Regions from separate parts of the Pseudoflavonifractor sp. An187 genome, predicted to be linked through region 2. Evidence: predicted binding sites of a transcription regulator. Region 2 holds the regulator's gene; the other holds the start of a gene.
The links. The regulator Rex, encoded in region 2, represses fermentation and respiration genes when NADH is low (regulators of the CRP and FNR family bind a similar motif). The targets are predictions, from matches to a motif close to ATTGTTAANNNNTTAACAAT.

Region 1 (4,064 bases), on a different contig from region 2:
TGTCATACAGGTGGGAGGCGTTGGGGCCGAAGTTGAAGTAGCCGTGCTGGTCCATGGGAGCCACCTGGAACATGGCCACGTCGATGGGGTCAATGCAGTCCCGGTAGTAGCCGGGCAGCTCGGAGTAGCGGATGGGGGCGTAGTAGGCCAGACCGATCTTGGCCATCTTCCGCTCGGTGCCGCCCATGTGCCAGGAGTTCCAGGTGAAGTGCTCGGCGGGATTCTCAATCTGGGCGATGGCGGGCATGTGCAGCAGAATGCCGCCCCGCACCTTCACGTCGTACAGCTCGCCCATGCGTCCGGCCAGAGCCTGGTCCAGCACCTCGGCGGTGTTGGTGCACCAGCCGTAGTCCACCCAGTCTCCGGACTTGACCACTTTCACCGCTTCTTCCGCGGTGGTGAGCTTCTGACGGTATTCTTCCTGATAGCTCATAAGATACCTCCAAAATAATGAAGAATGAAAAATGAAGAATGAAGAATTATGGTGTGCCGCTTCCAGCGGCACGGATTTGGATTTGTTGGGCGTAGGGGAGGGGCTTGCCCCTCCCGAATCCCCCAAGGCAATACCAGGGTAACCACGGGCCGGGCAAGCCACGGCCCCTACCACGGGGTACCCATCAAAGGAGATAATACTCAAACAAGGGTGTGGGGTGACCCCCCACACCCTTGTGTTGGTTCAGGTTATAAGATTAGACCTTCTCAAAAATGGTGGCAACGCCCATGCCGCCGCCGATGCACAGGGTGGCCAGGCCGCGCTTAGCCTCGTCGCGCTTGAGCATCTCGTGGAGCAGAGTGACGATGATACGAGCGCCGGAAGCGCCCACGGGATGGCCGATGGAGATGGCGCCGCCGTTGACGTTGACCTTGCTCATGTCGAAGCCCAGCTCACGGGCCACAGCGATGGACTGAGCGGCGAACGCCTCGTTGGCCTCCACCAGATCCACGTCCTCGATCTTCAGGTCGGCCTTGGCCATGGCCTGACGGGAAGCGGGCACGGGGCCCACGCCCATGATCTTGGGATCCACGCCGCCCTGGCCCCAGCTGACCAGCTTGGCCATGGGCTTCAGGCCGTACTTCTCCACAGCCTCGCCGGAGGCCAGCAGGATGGCGGCAGCGCCGTCGTTGATGCCGGAGGCGTTGGCAGCGGTCACGCGCTGCACGTGCTGCTTGGCATCGGCCTCGTGGACCTGGGTCACCTCAAAGGTGTGGACGATCTCGTCCTCCACGCCCTCGGGACCCACGGGGAAAGCGCCGCGCAGCTTGCCCACGGACTCCATGGTCACGCCAGCCTTGGGGAACTCGTCCACCTTGAACTCCACCATTTCCTTCTTCTTCTTCACCATGACGGGAACGATCTCGTCCACGAACTTGCCAGCGGCCTGAGCAGCCTCGGTCTTGTTCTGGGAGCTGACGGCGAAGGCGTCCATCTCCTCACGGGTGATGCCCCACACGTCGGCGATGTTCTCGGCAGTGGTGCCCATGTGGTAGTTGTTGTAGGCGTCCCACAGACCGTCACGGATCATGGTATCCACAACCTTCTTGTCACCCATGCGGGCGCCCCAGCGCTCGTTGGGCAGGGCGAAGGGAGCAGCGGACATGTTCTCGGTGCCGCCAGCCACGATCACGTCAGCGTCGCCAGCCAGGATGGCGCGAGCGCCCTCGATGACGGACTTCATGCCGGAGCCGCACACCATGCCCACGGTGTAAGCGGGGACGGAGTAGGGGATGCCGGCCTTCACGCTCACCTGACGGGCGGGGTTCTGGCCCTGGGCAGCAGTGAGGATGCAGCCGAACATGACCTCGTCCACCTGCTCGGGCTTCACGCCGCCACGGTTCAGAACTTCCTTGACCACGGTGGCGCCCAGGTCCACGGCGGGCACGTCCTTCAGGGAGCCGCCGAAGGAGCCGACAGCGGTGCGGCAGCAATTGACCACGTATACTTCTTTCATGATGTGTAACCTCCAGTATGATGTAAAATGATCTTCTTGGATGTCGTAGTTACCCCGATTATACCCGAAGATTGTGAAAAAATCAACAATACAATTTTGTAAAGTTCATAGAAAAAATTAGAAAAATGCTTGGTGGATTTCCACGGAAATTAGGCGAAATGAGAGGATACGTTAGACGAAGAGTGAAAAAATCTCTTTTCCACCTCTGTCACCACAACAGGAGTTATGGACAAAATCACCACGACCAGCCATTGCTGGAAGGTGAGAAAGGTGACGTGAAACACCCCCATCAAGGGGGGCAGCAGGAGGACAGCCAGCTGGAGGGCGGCGCCCACCACAAAGGCCTGGTTCATGGCGGGGTTGGTGAACACCCCCAGGGAGAGAAGGGACTGGTGCTCGCTGCGCACGTCAAAGGCGTGGAACAGCTGGCAGAAGGTGAGGGTGGCAAAGGCCATGGTGTTGGCGGTGGCGTCGGCGGTGGTGGGGTCGCCCAGCACGTACTCCCCCACAAAATAGGCCAGCAGGGTCAGCGCCCCCACCAGCGCCCCCTGCCAGAGAAGCCGGATGGTAAAGGCGGGGGTGAACAGAGGCTCGTGGGCCTTGCGGGGTGGCTTCTCCATCACGTCCGCCTCCACCGGCTCCAGGCCCAGGGCCAGGGCGGGGAGGGAGTCGGTGACCAGGTTGAGCCAGAGAAGCTGCACCGGCACCAGGGGGGCCTGGTGGAAGTGAAAGAGGGTGGCCAGAAACAGGGTCAAAATCTCCCCGATGTTGCAGGAGAGCAGGTAGTGGATGGACTTTTTGATGTTGGCGTAGATGCCCCGGCCCTGCTCCACGGCGTGGACGATGGTGGCAAAGTTGTCGTCGGTGAGAATCATGTCGGCGGCCCCTTTGGCCACGTCGGTGCCGGTGATGCCCATGGCGCAGCCGATGTCGGCGGCTTTCAGGGCGGGGGCGTCATTGACCCCGTCCCCGGTCATGGCCACCACGTACCCCTTGTTTTGCAGGGCCTGGACAATGCGCATTTTGTGTTCCGGGGACACCCGGGCGTACACGGTGAATTTGTCCGCCTCCTGCTCCAGCATCTCCTGGGGCATAAAGTCCAGGTCCGCCCCGGTGAGGGCCATGTCCCCCTCCCGAAAGATGCCCAGCTCCTTGGCGATGGCCACGGCGGTGAGTTTGTGGTCTCCGGTGATCATCACCGGGTGAATCCCCGCTTGAAAGCACTGGGCCACCGCCTGTTTGACCTCCACCCGGGGCGGGTCAATGAGGCCCATGAGCCCCACAAAGGTGAGATCGTGCTCCAAGAGGGCCTCCATGTCCCGGGGCGGCGGGATGACGTCCACATCCTTGTAGGCACAGCCCAGCACCCGCAGGGCGTTCTGGGCCATGGCGGCGTTGGCGCTCTCCACCTGCCGCAGGGTGGGCACGTCCAGGGGCACCGAGGCCCCGGCCAGGATGTGGGTACACCGGGACAGGAGCACATCCGGGGCCCCCTTCACCATCACCCGATACCGACCCCGCAGGGGGTGGACGGTGGTCATGAGTTTCCGCTGGGAATCGAAGGGAATTTCCGCCACCCGTGGCATTTCCTGTTCCAAAATCTCCTTGTCCAGCCCCTCTTCCAGGGCGGCGTCCACCAGGGCAGTCTCGGTGGGGTCCCCCAGCAGGTGGGGCACCCCGTCCGAGTCGTGGTTCAGAGTGGCGTCGTTGCACAGGGCCCCCACAATGAGGGCCTCCAGGCGGTGCTGTTCCCGGGCGGTCCAGATTTGCACCACCGTCATGCGGTTCATGGTCAACGTGCCCGTCTTGTCCGAGCAGATCACCCCGGCGCAGCCCAGGGTCTCCACCGCCGGGAGCTTTTTCACAATGGCGTGGTGGCGCACCATCCGCTGCACCCCCAGGGCCAGCACAATGGTGACAATGGCGGGCAGGCCCTCGGGGATGGCGGCCACCGCCAGAGCCACGGCGGTGAGGAACATGTCCAGCAGGGGGATGTGGTAGAGAAGGCCGATGCCGAACATCACCGCACACACCCCCAGGCAGGCAAAGGACAGGGTGGAGGAGATCTCCCCCATCTTCCGCTGGAGGGGGGTGGAGGGGTCGGACTGGTTGAGG
Region 2 (4,064 bases):
CTTCAACCTGGCCGGACGCATCAATCTGCTCTACTGCTTCTTCTGGGGCATTGCCGCCGCCGTGTGGATGAAGGTCCTCTATCCCCGCCTGTCCCGTCTCATTGAGCGCATCCCCATGAAAGCGGGCAAAGTGCTCACCTGGGTGATTGTTGTGTTCATGGTGTTCAATATGGCCATCTCCGCCCTGGCTCTGGGTCGGTATCAACAGCGCCAATCGGCCCCTGACGCCCCCACCAACGGCTTCACCGAATTTTTGGACCACTACTACCCCGATGAGCGGATTCATCAGGTCTACCCCAACATGAAACAGGTCACGGACTGACCGAGAAAAAAACGTCCGATGCTGATTCCTGCATCGGACGTTTTCCTATGTCTCCGGAAGAAAAAAAGGCAAGTCCCTTTCGGAACTTGCCTTTTGGTACGGCTGGAGGGATTCGAACCCCCGACCTTTTGGTTCGTAGCCAAACACTCTATCCAGCTGAGCTACAGCCGCTTGTCGCTGTCGTTTTCTGGCGACTCATATATATTAGCACAGCTGAAATGAAATTGCAAGTGTTTTTTTCGATTTTTTGAAAAATTTTTGAGAGGTCTATTTACTCCTCAGAAATCATATAACTCAGCGTTAGCAGGCTGTCTGCAAAGTGCACGTTCTCCACTTTCACGTCGGGCATCTCCTGCTCCGGCAACTCCACATTGGTGAAATTCCAGATTCCGTCCACCCCCAGCTTGCTCAGGCGGCGAGCGGTGGCCACGGCCACAGACCCAGGCACCGTCAGAACCGCCACGCTCACCCGGTGCTCCCGCACAAAGGTGTCCAGACCATCCACATGGTAGACGGGGACGCCGCCCAGCTTGGTGTCCACCAGGTCCGGGTTGACGTCAAAGGCGGCCACCAGCCGGAAGCCATTGGCACGGAACGGGAAATTCTCAATGAGGGCACGGCCCAAGTTACCGGCACCCAAGATGAGCACGGTGTGGCCTCGGTTCATCCCCAGGATCTCTGCCACCTCACCCCGCAGCCGCTCCACGTTGTACCCGTAGCCCTGCTGACCGAACCCGCCAAAGCAGGACAGATCCTGGCGAATCTGGGAGGCCGTCAGGCCCATGGACTGGGCCAAGGCTCCGGAAGAGATTCGAATGGTACCGGCACGATATAAGTCATCCAAATGGCGATAATAGCGGGGCAAACGCCGGATCACCGCCGAAGAAATCTTATCTTTTTTCATATGACACCCTCACATCCCGTCAGAGTTTTTCGGCATTTCATCTTTCTTTTGATCACCATACGCAATTCATTTTATCTCATTGTCATAAGTTTGTCAATTTCCATGTGCAAGTTCTTGCAACATTTCTCAAGGAGGTCCTAGCATTGGCACAAAACGGTTCTCTCATTGTCCACGTCTATGCGTCCCGGGCTCAGCTCCCCATACAGGGGGCCACGGTGTTGGTGTCCCAGCCGGACGGACAGGGTAGGCATCAGCTTCTATCCGTGCTCATTACAGACGAGAGCGGCGTGGCTGGCCCCATCTCCCTGCCCGCTCCCGACGCCGCCCTCAGCCAGAGCCCTGGCTCCCCCCTGCCCTTCTCCTCCTACTCTCTGGTGGTGGAGCACCCGGGGTATCAGGTGGCTGTTTTCGAAAATCTCCAGATCTTTTCTGGGGTAGAGACCACCCAGAGTGTGCCCCTCATCCCTCTGGCCATTCCCGAGTCGCCCATCCCTCGGCCCCAGTTCACCAACGTCACGCCACAACCGCTGTAAGGAGGCTTCTATGTCTGTATCCGTCATTCCCTACATTCCCCAGTATATCACCGTCCACCTGGGCCAGCCCAAGGAGGCGGCGGAGAACGTCACGGTGACCTTCCCCGACTACATCAAAAATGTAGCCTCCAGCGAGGTATACCCCACCTGGTCAGAGGAAGCCCTGAAAGCCAACATTCTGGCCCAAATCTCCTTTGCCCTCAACCGGGTGTACACCGAGTTCTACCCCAGCCGCGGGTACGACTTTGACATCACCAGCGAAACCCAAAACGATCAGAAATTCATCAAAGGCCGGAGCACCTTTGAAAACATCGACCGCCTGGTGGACGACATGTTCACCACCTACATCCGCCGAGTGGGCTTTGTGGAGCCCCTGGCAGCCAAGTTCTGCAACGGCACCACCTCCACCTGTGACGGCCTGTCCCAGTGGGGCAGTGAGGCCATGGCCCAGGAGGGGGCGGACTACATGACCATTCTGCGCAACTACTACGGGGACGACATCGAACTGGTCAACGACGCCCCCATCCGGGATGTGCCCAACTCCTACCCAGGCTATCCCCTGCGCCAGGGCTCCTCCGGGGAGGACGTGGTGGTGCTCCAGGCCATGCTCAACCGCATTGGACAGAATTACCCTGCCATTCCCCGCCTGGCCCAGGTGGACGGCATCTTTGGGCCACGCACGGAGGAAGCAGTGCGGGTGTTCCAGTCCGTCTTTGGGCTGGCAGTGGATGGTATCGTGGGTCGGAGTACCTGGTATAAGCTGGTGTTCCTCTACGTGGCCGTCACCAAGCTCTCCGAGCTGGTCAGCGAGGGCCAGAGCTTCACCCAGGTCCAGGGCCCCTCGGGCATCCAGGTGCTGCGCCAGGGAGACCGGGGCCCCGCCGTCTCCGCCCTCCAGTATTTCCTCTCCCTCATCGGGCAATACTCCTTCAATCTGCCCACCCTGGCCATTGACGGCATCTTTGGCCCCAAGACCAAACAGGCGGTGCAGGATTTCCAGAAAGCCTACCATCTGCCCGCCACCGGCGTGGTGGACAACGCCACGTGGCTGAAGCTCTACGACGAGTACGTGGGCATCGCCACCACCTCTCTGGCCAACGCCAATTTGCCCATCTCCCCCTCGGAGATTGAAAACCAATTCCAGGCCGGGCAATTTCCCGGCTATCCGCTCTCCTACGGCAGCAACGATTAAGGAGGTATCTCAACCATGGAACTCAATCTCACCGGCGCTCCGGTACGAGACATTCAGCACATGCTCAACGTCATCTCCGCCACCCATCCCGCCCTGCCCCGCCTGGTGGAGGACGGGGTGTTTGGGGAGCGGACCCTGGAAGGGGTGATGATCTTTCAGCGGGACTTTGGCCTTCCCGTGACCGGGGTGGTGGACTACGACACCTGGCTGGCCCTGCGGGTGCAGTCGGAGCTGATTCAGAAGCGGGACGGGATCCCCCCCTCCCTGCAAATCATCTCCCCCCAGTATGAGCCGTCCTCGTCTGGCACACCGGAATGGGCGTTTGTGGACACCGTTGTGACGGCGCTCTCCCCCATTCTCACCAATTTCCCCTCCACCTCCACCCCCACCGACCACATCCGTCACTTGCAGGGGCTGGGACAGCTGCCTGTCACTGGTATTCTGGACCGCCCCACTTGGAGTTTGCTGGTTCGGCTGTACCATGCCTTAGTGGTTCGAAACGCCCTGGCCGCCCTGTGAGCCTCCAGGTTTCCCTTGTAAGCCTGGGCCTTTTTCGGTATAATATAGAAGTGGCCCATGAGGCCACCTTATCCCAGGAAAGGCAGGAACAAGACCATGGCTCGTTTTGGATTCATCCACAGCAAGTTGGACACCAAATTGCTCATTCTCTATATCCTCACCCGTGTGGCGGGCCCCATTGACTTCGCCACCCTCACCGATCTGGTGATGTGCGACGACGGCGTGGACTACTTTGAATTTGCTGAGGCCCTGTCGGAGCTGCTGGAGAGCGGACACCTGGTGCGTGAGGGAGACTACTACTCCCCCACTGACAAGGGCCGCCGCAACTGCGCCGACGGCGAGAGCAGCCTCTCCCCCGTCATCCGCAAGCGCTGTGACCAGCGCCTGGCCCCCTTCAACGCCGCTTTGAAGCGGAAGGCCCAGGTGCGCAGCCGGGTGGACCCCTCCCCCGACGGCACCTTCTACACCGTGCGTCTGATGCTGGACGACGACCGGGACAACCTCTTTACCCTCTCACTGCTCACCGCCACCCGGGAGGAGGGAGAGGACATTGCCCAGCGCTTCACCCAACACCCCGACCGCATCTATAACGGT

Region 1: a site for Rex is predicted at 2,020-2,039, ahead of B5F22_RS11675 (acetyl-CoA C-acetyltransferase). Genes of this name have one in related genera too.

The regions. Positions count from the first base shown of each region.
Region 1 covers NZ_NFKG01000052.1:1,382-5,445, forward strand. Annotated here, with positions in the region: gene B5F22_RS11670 (butyryl-CoA:acetate CoA-transferase) at 1-433, opposite strand, end outside; gene B5F22_RS11675 (acetyl-CoA C-acetyltransferase) at 690-1,949, opposite strand; gene B5F22_RS11680 (calcium-translocating P-type ATPase, PMCA-type) at 2,099-4,064, opposite strand, start outside.
Region 2 covers NZ_NFKG01000001.1:313,816-317,879, forward strand. Annotated here, with positions in the region: gene B5F22_RS01570 (putative ABC transporter permease) at 1-322, shown strand, start outside; tRNA gene B5F22_RS01575 (tRNA-Arg) at 417-493, opposite strand; gene B5F22_RS01580 (redox-sensing transcriptional repressor Rex) at 594-1,226, opposite strand; gene B5F22_RS01585 (carboxypeptidase regulatory-like domain-containing protein) at 1,370-1,759, shown strand; gene B5F22_RS01590 (peptidoglycan-binding protein) at 1,770-2,951, shown strand; gene B5F22_RS01595 (peptidoglycan-binding protein) at 2,967-3,470, shown strand; gene B5F22_RS01600 (DUF4364 family protein) at 3,567-4,064, shown strand, end outside.